Regions from separate parts of the Clostridium taeniosporum genome, predicted to be linked through region 2. Evidence: riboswitches for the same ligand, from Rfam matches in the RefSeq annotation. Region 2 holds a riboswitch; the other holds the start of a gene.

Evidence for each region. A riboswitch is a leader RNA that binds a small molecule or an ion and turns the genes downstream of it on or off. The one in region 2 is predicted to bind lysine.
Region 1: another riboswitch for lysine. It lies ahead of lysA (diaminopimelate decarboxylase); the one in region 2 lies ahead of dapA (4-hydroxy-tetrahydrodipicolinate synthase).

The regions. Positions count from the first base shown of each region.
Region 1 is NZ_CP017253.2:2,922,286-2,928,203, reverse strand. Features, by position in the region: gene BGI42_RS13220 (pyridoxal phosphate-dependent aminotransferase) at 1-709, opposite strand, end outside; gene BGI42_RS13215 (peptidoglycan recognition protein family protein) at 1,172-1,939, shown strand; lysine riboswitch at 2,882-3,049, shown strand; gene lysA (diaminopimelate decarboxylase) at 3,275-4,570, shown strand; gene lepB (signal peptidase I) at 4,928-5,446, shown strand; gene lepB (signal peptidase I) at 5,523-5,918, shown strand, end outside.
Region 2 is NZ_CP017253.2:3,170,577-3,176,494, forward strand. Features, by position in the region: gene BGI42_RS14260 (SulP family inorganic anion transporter) at 1-659, opposite strand, end outside; gene dapA (4-hydroxy-tetrahydrodipicolinate synthase) at 1,186-2,055, opposite strand; lysine riboswitch at 2,265-2,431, opposite strand; gene BGI42_RS14275 (MBL fold metallo-hydrolase) at 2,969-3,772, shown strand; gene BGI42_RS14280 (sulfite exporter TauE/SafE family protein) at 3,964-4,713, opposite strand; gene BGI42_RS14285 (TIGR01906 family membrane protein) at 4,802-5,470, opposite strand; rRNA gene rrf (5S ribosomal RNA) at 5,773-5,889, opposite strand.

The DNA.
Region 1 (5,918 bases), 250 kb from region 2:
AATTTTTATAATATTTTAAGATACAAGGTACTTCAACATCATCATAAACAATTTCCCTGTAAGGTTCATCTGATATTAAGTAAATATTAGTATTAAATTCTTTTTGTTTTTCTTCAAGTATAGAAGATAATTTTTTTAATGCTGCATCTGAATATATAACACCAGTTGGATTGTTAGGAGTATTTATTATTACTACTTTTGTTTTAGGTGTTATTTTTTCTCTTAATTCATCCATATTAGGTTCAAATGTAGATGTATCTGGTTTAACAATAACTAATTTTCCATCAAAATTATTAGTGTAATGTTTGTATTCACCAAAATATGGAGCAAAAGTAATAACTTCATCTTCAGGATTTAAAAGGGTTTTTAACATAATGTTTAATCCACCAGCAGCTCCACAAGTCATAACAATATTTTTATTAGAAAGATCTAATTTATATTTATTGTTTAAAAATTTACTTATTTCATCTCTAACATCTTCATAACCAGAATTGTTCATATATCCATGAACAAAGTTTGGAGATTCCTCATTTAATATTTCATTTATTGCATTTTTTATATTTTCAGGAGGTTCAACATTTGGATTTCCAATACTATAGTCAAAGACATTTTCTTCTCCATAAATACTTGCAAGGCGTTTCCCCTCTTCAAACATAGCTCTTATAGCAGAATTATTTGCTACTAAGTTTTTCATTTTGTCTGAAATCATATTTTTCACTCCTTATAAATTTACTCATATAGATATTTTAACATAAAATTTGAAATTGTGTTTAAAATTGTTAAACGAAAAAGAACTTAAGAGTATAATGTATAAAATTGTAGTTAAATAGTTTTAAGCTTAACGTAATCATTTATACTTGTACATAATTTCGAAAAAAAAGAGTTATACTTTAATTAATATTTACAAATTTAATATTATTCTTAACTAAAAAGTCTAAAGTAGATACTTTTTATATATAGAAAAATATAAAAATTTAAGGGATTTAATTAAATACTGATAAGTTGATAAAATCTAAATTAAAAGAAATATTAATTTATCATATTAAAAGTTTATTGAATTTAAGCATAATTATAATTAGAAAGGAGTCACCATATATCCATTATTTGGAAAATAGTTAGAAATGTTTTATAATATATTATGTAAACTATAAGAATAACGGGGGATTATATTATGATAAGTATAACAGGAAAGAATGGATATAAGAATAAATATAAAAAAAAGGTTAGAGATAGAGGTAATTTAGAATCAGGATATAATTTAAGATATAAAGAAATAGAAAAAAATATAAATAAACAATCCTTTAGAAATAAGGCTATAGTTTCATTAGTAATATTAGTAGCACTATCTTTTACAATTGGATATTTAGGAAAATGCAGATATGTAAGGTTCTTAAATGATAACCCTTATTATACAGGAAATAAGATAAAAATAAGTGTATTACAGAGTAAATTGCCTAGTCTAAAAGATGAATTAGGAATAAGAGATATACATTATAATTGGGCTGGAGATCTAGAATATGACAATAATCCAATGTTATTAGTATTTCATCATGCAGCATCTAGTAATTTAACAGCAAATCAAATACATGATATGCATGTGAGAAAAAAATGGTGTGGAATAGGATATCATTTTTATATAAGAAAGGATGGAACAATCTACAGGGGGAGACCCGAAGAAGCAATTGGTGCACATATAAAAGGACAGAATAAAAATACTCTTGGAATATGTATTGAGGGAAATTTAGAAAAAGATGAGCCCACAGAACAGGAAATTGATGCATTAGAAAAGTTATCAACATATCTTATAATAAAATACAATATATCTAAGGTACAAGGGCATGGAGATACTTATGAAACCTTATGTCCAGGAGAAAATTTTCCTATGGAAAATGTGAAAAAAGCAATAATAAATGAAATGCAAGAGTTGTCTAATGATTAAAATGATTATATGAAAAAAGCACTAATTATATATTAAAGATATATTTGGTTGATTAAATAGCTCTAAATCCGTAGTTTAAAAAATATAATATGGAATTTAGAGTTATCTTTATAGTGAAAATGATAGTATAAGTTTTATTTAATTAGTAAAACTATAATATGTATAGTTAAAATAAACAAAATTAATATAAAATATAACAAAAAACTTAAAAATTTTTAAGGACTATTATTTTGTAAAAAAGTTGTGTATAACTTTGTGGATTAAAATCTTTTCAGTACATACGAAAGGTGTTGGCATACCTAATAAACACATAGATGTACACAAAGTGTTGATTAAATAATTACTTGTTGATAAATGTGTGGATAACTAAAAAAATATATTATGCAATGGTATGGATATACAGTATATACCAAATAAAATGTAACTATATATAGAAAAGTGTAAAATTAAATACGATATCATATTATTAAAAAATAATTATATCTATAATAAATATTCTTAATAAATATTTGTTAACAAAATTAACATTGTTGTGGATAAAATATGTGGATAATGTGGATAAGTTGAAAGAAACTTGTAAATACACTAAATTAATAACGGTAAAAATAAACTTATTATATAAACTATAATAATTAATATTCATAGTATTAAAGGCTCCATTGAAGTTTCTTTATTGATTAATTATTTCATATTTGAAAACTGTTAATTATAACAGGGATAAATAAAAAATAAATTTAAATATTAAAAAAATTTATACTTTGCTAATTAAAATTTTATTTTAAAATTAACGAATTTAGTAATTGATTAGTAATTATTTGAAAAAAATTAATAAATTGATAAAGTTAAAAAAAATAGACCCAAAAGTATTGAAATAGATTGAATTTATGATATCATATCTTTAACAAAAATAATAAATTTTAATATAATAAAATATAGAATAAAACCTAAGGTAGAGGTGCTATAATGATGAGTATTTATAAGGAGTCGGCAGATATTGATTTATAAAAAAAGGCATTGTAGCCGAAGAAATAATTTTTATGCGAAAAATTATTTTTGGGGGTGTATAGAATATATACATAACTGTCACTAACGTGGAGAGCTACAAGGTGGAATAGTTGCAATATAATTAGTAAATTTACACTAAAAATATAAATTAATTTATATTTTTATGTTTAATTTATATTAATTATACTAATAATAGTATTAATAAATACTATTTAAAATAACTTTAGCAATAAGCAATGAGCAACAAAAATCCTAATTAAGTAGACTCTACCTGTCGCAGATTAATATCTGTGACTTTTGTTTTTAGACAAATTATTGGAGGGTAGAAAGATGAAATTATTCGGAAATATGGAAATTATAGACAATGAATTAACAATTGGGGGAATTAAAACTACTGATTTAGTAAAGGAGTATTGTACACCTTTATATGTTATGGATGAGGGGTTAATCAGACAAAACTGTAGTGATTATTACAAATATTTTAAATGTGAGGAATCTTTAAACAGAGTTGCATATGCAGGGAAAGCATTTTTGACAATTGAAATGTGTAAAATAATAAATGAAGAAAAGTTATCATTAGATGTTGTATCTGGAGGGGAACTTTTTACAGCTTATAAATCAGGATTTCCCTTAGAAAGGGTAATGTTTCATGGAAATAATAAAACATTAGATGAAATTGACTTTGGAGTTAAGCTAGGTGTTGGAAGATTTGTTGTAGATAATTATTATGAAATGGAATCATTAAATAAAATTGCAGCAAAGTATAATAAAATTCAAAAAATATTTTTAAGAATAACTCCTGGCATTGAAGCCCATACTCATGAATATATAAAAACTGGTCAAATTGATTCTAAGTTTGGATTTCCACCTGTTAATAATATGATAGAAGATGCTGTGAATAAGTCCATGGAGTTTCCTAATATAGAGTTAGTTGGACTACATTGTCATATTGGATCTCAAATATTTGAAATTGAACCATATGAAGATGCAGTAGAAATTATGCTAGATTTAATAAAGAAAATCAAACAAAATACAGGATATTTAATAAAAGAACTAGATTTAGGTGGTGGATTTGGTATATACTATAATAGAGGGGATAAACCAAAAACAACTAAAGAATATTGTGAAGCAATATTAAATAAGGTTGATGAAGTTTGCTCTAGAACAGGTCAATCAAAGCCATCATTAATAATAGAACCAGGTAGAAGTATAGTTGGTAACGCTGGAATAACTTTATATACAGTAGGATCAATAAAAAATATTTCCGGAGTAAGAAAGTATATATCAGTAGATGGTGGAATGTCGGATAATATAAGACCAGCTTTGTATAATGCTAAATATGAATGTATGTTAGCTAACGAAGTTAAGAGAGACCTAGAAGAATTAGTAACTATTTGTGGTAAATGTTGTGAATCAGGAGATATACTATTAAATGATATTAATATTTCTGTACCAAAGTCAAATGATATTTTAGCAGTTATGACAACTGGTGCATACGGATATTCAATGTCTAATAATTATAATAAGATTCCAAGACCACCAGTAGTGATGATAAAAGATAATAAAGCAAGACTTATTTGTAAGAGAGAAACATATGAAGATCTTATAAAAAATGAAATAGTCTAAATTATCTTTAAATAAAATTAGCTTTTTATTAATATTCTTTCCCAAGATAATATATATATCTTAGTGTGTATCAAATTGATTTATTAATTTTGATACACATTTTTTTGCTTATAAATAATGTATAATATTTAAATTTTTAAGTAACAAATTTGTTATAAATCCTTAATGTTTCAATAGAATGCTTTATGTTATACTATTAAGATGAAATATAATGTTTTGTTTTTAATTAATTAAATTGTAAATTATAGTTAATATTTTAATGAAATGCAATTTTTAAAGTTTTATTATTAAATAGAGACTCTAGTTTAAAATAAATATTTTAGTATATGTAAATTTATTTAGGAAGGTGGAAGTTATATGGAGGCGAGTAGTAAAAATAATTTTTTTAAAGAATGGGGATTAACGATTATAGGAGCCATAGTTATAGGGTTGTTAGTTTGGAAATTTTTGATTTATACTGTGTGGATTAAAAGTGCATCAATGAAACCAACATTAGAAGTTAAAGACAGGCTTATTGCGACAAGAGTCTATAATCCTGAAAATTTAAATAGAGGAGATATAGTAATCTTTGATTCGGATGAACTTAAGGAAATTCTTATAAAAAGATTAATAGGGCTTCCTGGAGATCATATAGAAATAAAAGATGGAATAGTAAGTGTAAATGGGGAACAATTAAATGAAGATTATGTAAAAAACAATGAAGTTTGTAATAAAACATTTGATGTTCCAGAAGGTGAATATTTCTTTTTAGGAGATAATAGAGCAAATTCAGATGATTCTAGATATTGGAAAGATCCTTATATAAAAGGAGAAAAAATACAAGGAAAAGCTAAAGTTAAAATATATCCTATAACTGATTTTAAGGTGTATAAATAATTTATAAACTGCTAATTAATTATAAAAGGACTTTATTTTTTTGTCCTCAAAGGAGAATATATTTATGAATAAATTTATGGAGAAAATTAATATGATAAAAAAAGAAAATTTTTTTACTGAATGGGTAGTACCAATATTTGCAGCATTAATAATAGCATTTTTGGTGAATAAATTTTTAGTTTACAATGTATACATTCCTAGTGAATCAATGGTTCCTACATTAAATAAAGGAGATAAATTATTTGTAACTAAGATATATAATTTAGAGAAAATAGAACATGGAAATATAATAGTATTTTATTCAGATGAACTTCAAGAAACATTAATAAAAAGGGTTATAGGTTTACCAGGAGATCATATAGAGATAAAGCATGGAATAGTAAGTGTGAATGGACAACAATTAACTGAGAATTATGTGAAAAATAATGAAGACTACGATGGAATATTTGATGTGCCAGATGGCAAATACTTC
Region 2 (5,918 bases):
ATAGTCTCTACTGGTAATTTAAATATCATTACTAATAAAGTAGAAACAATTAGTGCAACTAATGAGCCTGGTATTGTTTTATTAACTTTTGGCCATAAAACAATAATAAGTATACATAAAATTCCTATTAATAATGTATAAATATTTAATGTATTCATATGTAAAAAATAACTTTGCCATTTTTGAATAAATTCTGCTGGAACATTATCTATTCTTAAACCAAAAAAATCTTTTACTTGAGTAGATAATAAGGTTATTGCTATCCCGCTAGTAAAACCTACAGTTATCGTTTGAGGTATGTATTTAATTACTGTTCCAAACTTTAATAGTCCCATTATAACTAAAATAATTCCAGCCATTATTGTTGCAGTAATTAAACCATCTAATCCATATTGTTGAATAATAGAATAAATTATAATTACAAAAGCTCCAGTTGGTCCTCCAATCTGTACTTTACTTCCACCTAGAAGTGAAATTACAAACCCTGCAAAAATAGCAGTAATAAGTCCTTTTTCAGGAGATACCCCTGATGATATTGCTAATGCTATTGATAAAGGTAACGCTATTATAGCAACTATAATTCCAGATATAATATCTTTTGCTATCTGATTTTTAGTAATTTCTTTTCCCTTTATCATTGTAAGTAGTTTAGGTAACATTATTTATATCTCCCCTTATCCCTATTGTTTAAAATTATATTTTTAATTAAATTTTACGTTCTAATCAAAAATAAAAGTTATGTCAAAATTAGACGCAACCCTTTTATATTACTCCTAAACATTTCAACAGTCAAAAGTATTTTAATAACTTGACTTGTGCACTAAATTCATCAATTTTACCAAATGGCTTAAAATCAAGGTTTATTAAATATTAAAGAATAAATTTTAGATATACTCTACTCAATCTTTTATACAAATTTAGTTTATTATTTTAATATAACTAGTTAAAGTCTATTTAATTCTAAAATTTATGCTTAAAAATAATAGAATGTTGGCTTTTTAGAATATATGTCCAAATCGCTGCACAAATCTAGTTAATAATTAAATATAAATACGTATTAAAAATAAATATTAGAAAAAAACAAAATTAAAGAGATTTGAAATCTCTCTAATTTTATTTAAAATCACCCTCAATTTTTCACTTATTACTTATTGCTAAATTTCCTAGCCCCTATATAATAGTTATTTATAAAAATAACATATTATCTAATTTTTCTTTGAGTTTATCAGTTATATTAGTTAGTGGTAATCTAACTTCATCAGAATCAATTAATCCTATCTTTTTTAAACAGTATTTTAATGGAGTTGGATTAGGTTCTTGAAATAATAATGGTATAAACTTTGAAATATCACTCCATATTTTTAATGCTTCTTTATGATTATTATTTTGTATATAATCATATATTTTTATAAAACTTTCTGTATTTAAACTTGCAGATGCTAAAATTCCACCATCTCCACCAAGTGCTAATGTTGTATAAAAAAGAGCATCTTCTCCTGTTAATATTGAAAAATTATCATTTGGTCTATTTAATAATAATTCAGAAGTTTGATTTATATTTCCCGAACAATCTTTTATCCCAATGATATTTTTTAGCTCTGCTAATTTATATATAGTCTCATTTTCTATATTAACTCCAGTTCTATAAGGAATATTATACATTAATATATTCATATCTGTTGATTCTGATATACTTTTAAAATGTTCATAAATACCTCTTTGGTTTGGTCTAGAATAATATGGTGCTACTGATAATATTCCATTTACCTTATTATCTTCTGCTATCTTTAATTTTTTTATTACATCTAAAGTATTATTTCCTCCAAGTCCTACATATACTTTTGTTCTACCATTATTATATTCCATTGTTTTTGATAGTACTTCATTATATTCAAAAGATGATATTGTTGAACTCTCCCCAGTAGTTCCTAATGGAATTATTCCATCTACGCCTTTTTCTATATAATAATCCACTAATTTTTTATAGCAAACAAAATCAACACAATTATCTTTAAATGGTGTTACAAGTGGTATTATTACGCCTTTTATTTTCACAAATAGCCCCCCTAAAAATACAAACATATTTTCACTAATTTTAACTGTTATTTAGTTATTCAATTTTGTATTTATTTTTCATAGCGTTTTACACTATTAAATATTAATATAAGAAAACCCGCTATAGAATTACTATAACGGGTAGAGTTCGATTGCTAAAGCTTATAAAGATATTGCTATTATAAAGAAATATTAATAATATCTCATTACATCCTTGTAGCTCTCCACTTACGTGACAGTTATACATATATTTTATGCATACCCAGAAATAAATTTTTGCTTGATTCATTTCTTCGGCCATTATACCTTTCCTTATTAATCAACATCTGCCGACTCCTAATAAGTACTCTTTATAAACAGCTCCTCTACCTTAGGTTTTCCCTATTCATTTTGCTCATTATATCATTTTTAAACATTACTGTAAAGTACTTACAAGATATATTTTATATAATAGTTATCTTTTTTGTTTATAAAATTTAAATCCATATCTATATATTTAACTTTAATTAAAAAATATAAATTAATTTACTTGACTTACATATTAAATTCTAATATTTTACCACATTATTTAAAATGAAGATTTATTAAATATAGAAAATAAATTATATATATCATATTTAATTTTTTATATAAATTTCATTTACTTTCCATATATAAGAATTTAAATTTATACAATTCTAAAATGTATACTTGAAAATAATAAAATATTAACCTTTTGTTACATATATCCATATAACTGTATAAGTCTAATTATATTTTTTTAATCAACTAGGCAATTGCTCAACTAAAATTTTTTATTTTAAAAAATAAATCATATATAATATATTTAATTTTTCCTACTTATTGTTATAAATATACATACCATCTATAATTATATTATCTTAAATAATAAGTTATAAAGGAGAAAAATTTTATGGAATCTATAACTATGCTTGGTACTGGTTCTGCTATGGTAACTAAATGTTATAATACCTGCTTTACCATATCAAAAGATAATGAACATTTTCTTATAGATGCTGGTGGCGGAAATACTATATTATCAAATCTTGAAAAAGTTAATATAAAAATAAATCAAATTCATAATATGTTTATATCGCATAATCATAATGACCATATTCTAGGAAGCATATGGATTATTCGTGCAGTTGCTAATGGAATTATAAATAACAAATATGAAGGTATCTTTAATATTTATTGCAACAAAAAATCTATTGAAGCTATAAAATCTATTTGTTCTTATGTTCTTCAAAATAAATTTCTAAAATTATTTGATGATAAAATAATTTTTAATGAAATTGAAAATAATACCCAAGTTGATATATTAGGACGAAAAACAATATTCTTTGATATACATAGTACTAAAGAATTACAATTTGGTTTTAAAACCTACTTAAACACTGGAAAAGTATTAACTTTCTTAGGAGATGAACCATATAGAGAAAATGTAAAAGATTTTTGTAAAAATGTAGATTATTTACTTCATGAAGCATTTTGTTTATATTCTCAAAAGGATATATTTAAACCATATGAAAAACATCATGCAACTGTAAAAGATGCATGTAAAAATGCCAAAATGTTAAATGTACAAAATATTATACTATATCATACCGAAGATAAAAATTTATTACATAGAAAAGATCTATATGTTAATGAAGGTAAAAAAGAATTTGATGGCAACATATATGTTCCAGATGATTTAGATGTAATAAACCTATAAATAAAATATTTGTTACATAATCATAAACGATTAAAACCATGCATTTAACAAAACTCACCTTTTTATTAATGCATGGTTTTTATTCATAAAAATTTATAAATATTAGTTTTAGCCACATTCCTTTTATTTTCTTATTATATTCAGTCAATTATAATTATTAAACGTAAATATGTATCTACATGTAGTTTAATCTAAATTAAATCAAATATAATCTTTATAAATAATAAAGCAATAGTTATAAATATTATTGGCCTTATTATCTTATCTCCACTCTTAATAGCTAAATGAGCTCCTAAATAGTTTCCTGCTATAGCACATACTGCTGCAGGTATTCCAATAGAAAACATAACTTTTCCACCTATTATATATGCAACTAATGCAGAAAAATTTGAAGCTAAATTTACAATCTTAGCATTTCCAGATGCAGTTATAAGATTAAATCCTAATATTCCTGTAAAACATATAACTAGAAATGTACCTGTACCTGGTCCAAAAAAACCATCATATGCACCTAAAAGTAATCCAATAATAAAAGATAAAAAGTATAATTTCCAATCTAATATTTGTTTTTTAGTTTTAACACCAAAATTTCTATTAAGCAACAAAAATAGTGAAACAATAGGTAAAATTATTATTAAACAATAATTTAAATATTTTTCGTTTAACAACAATACCATTTGTGCACCAAACCATGATCCAATTAAAGCTCCTCCAGCAGATAATACTGCTGACTTTATTTGCATATTTCCACTTTTAAAAAACTTCATTGATGAAATTGAAGTCCCAATACAATTGGCAAATTTATTAGTTCCATATGCTATATGAATTGGTATTCCAGCAAAAATATAAGCAGGTAAAGATATAATTCCTCCTCCGCCTGCTACAGCATCTACAAACCCTGCTAAAAATACAAGTGGACATATTATTAATAGCATTCCCATTATAATTCCCCCAATTATTTATTTCTTATAATTTTAAGTAGAATATAGATAAGTGTCAAACTATTAAACATCTGTCCTTACTCTATTATCAATTATTTTTATAATAATATATTTTAGCTCCTAAGGCTTGTAATAATATAAATATTAATATAACTATACTCATTATCATAAAAAATTCTTCTGGTAATACATTAATTATTGGATCTACTCTTGAATCAAATAACCAATAATTATTTCTAAAAATAATGCGATGAAATAAATTAAAGGTTTTAGAAAAATTGATTAAAATACATAATATTACAAATGTAAAAAATATCAATATATAATTAGCACTGTTGTTTAATATTTGTGTTAAATCCACATAATTTGAATATTTTATTTTATGTTTTATAAGAATATAAATCCCTAAAAGTATCATAACTACAAAAATATATATGTTAATATACATAAATATATTTTTTACCTCTTGGAAATGAATTTCACCTTGCATACTCATAGAGAAATTTGGAAATGATAATTTATCTATAAATGGATTCTGTAAATATACTATTAACTTTCTATAATTAAACATTAATTCTTCAACAGTTAATTCACTATATTGTGATAAATTATATTTATAAATAGTCCATTTATATATTGGAGTTAAGTTTAGAGTTATAATTACAGAAATTGAAATCATAAATAGAGCATTAAACATACCTAATATATAATTTATAAATTTTTTTGTTTTATATGAATTCTGTAATTCATTAATCATGACTTATTACCTCCAATTACTAATTTTTAATATGATCATACAATTTAATATACTATCTATCTTTTAATTATATGCTAATAAAAATTTAAATAATATAAATTATGTAATATATTTAAATAATCACTAATAAAAAATATATATAATTATGGTTAAACTAAAATATTATATATATTCACTTATTAATTTGTTATATTAATTAAAATTTTATTACTATAAATTAAATATAATAATTAGAATCAGTTCTCTATATAACTTTTTATAAACTAAAAAGAGATAGTTATTATAACTATCTCTTTACACTTACCTGGCAACGTCCTAATCTCCCACACAGTCTCCCATGCAGTACCTTCAGCGCTATGGATCTTAACTATCCTGTTCGGAATGGGTAGGAGTGTTACTTCCATGCCATCATCACCAGATGCTATGATTCTCCAAATCTTTAATTTGG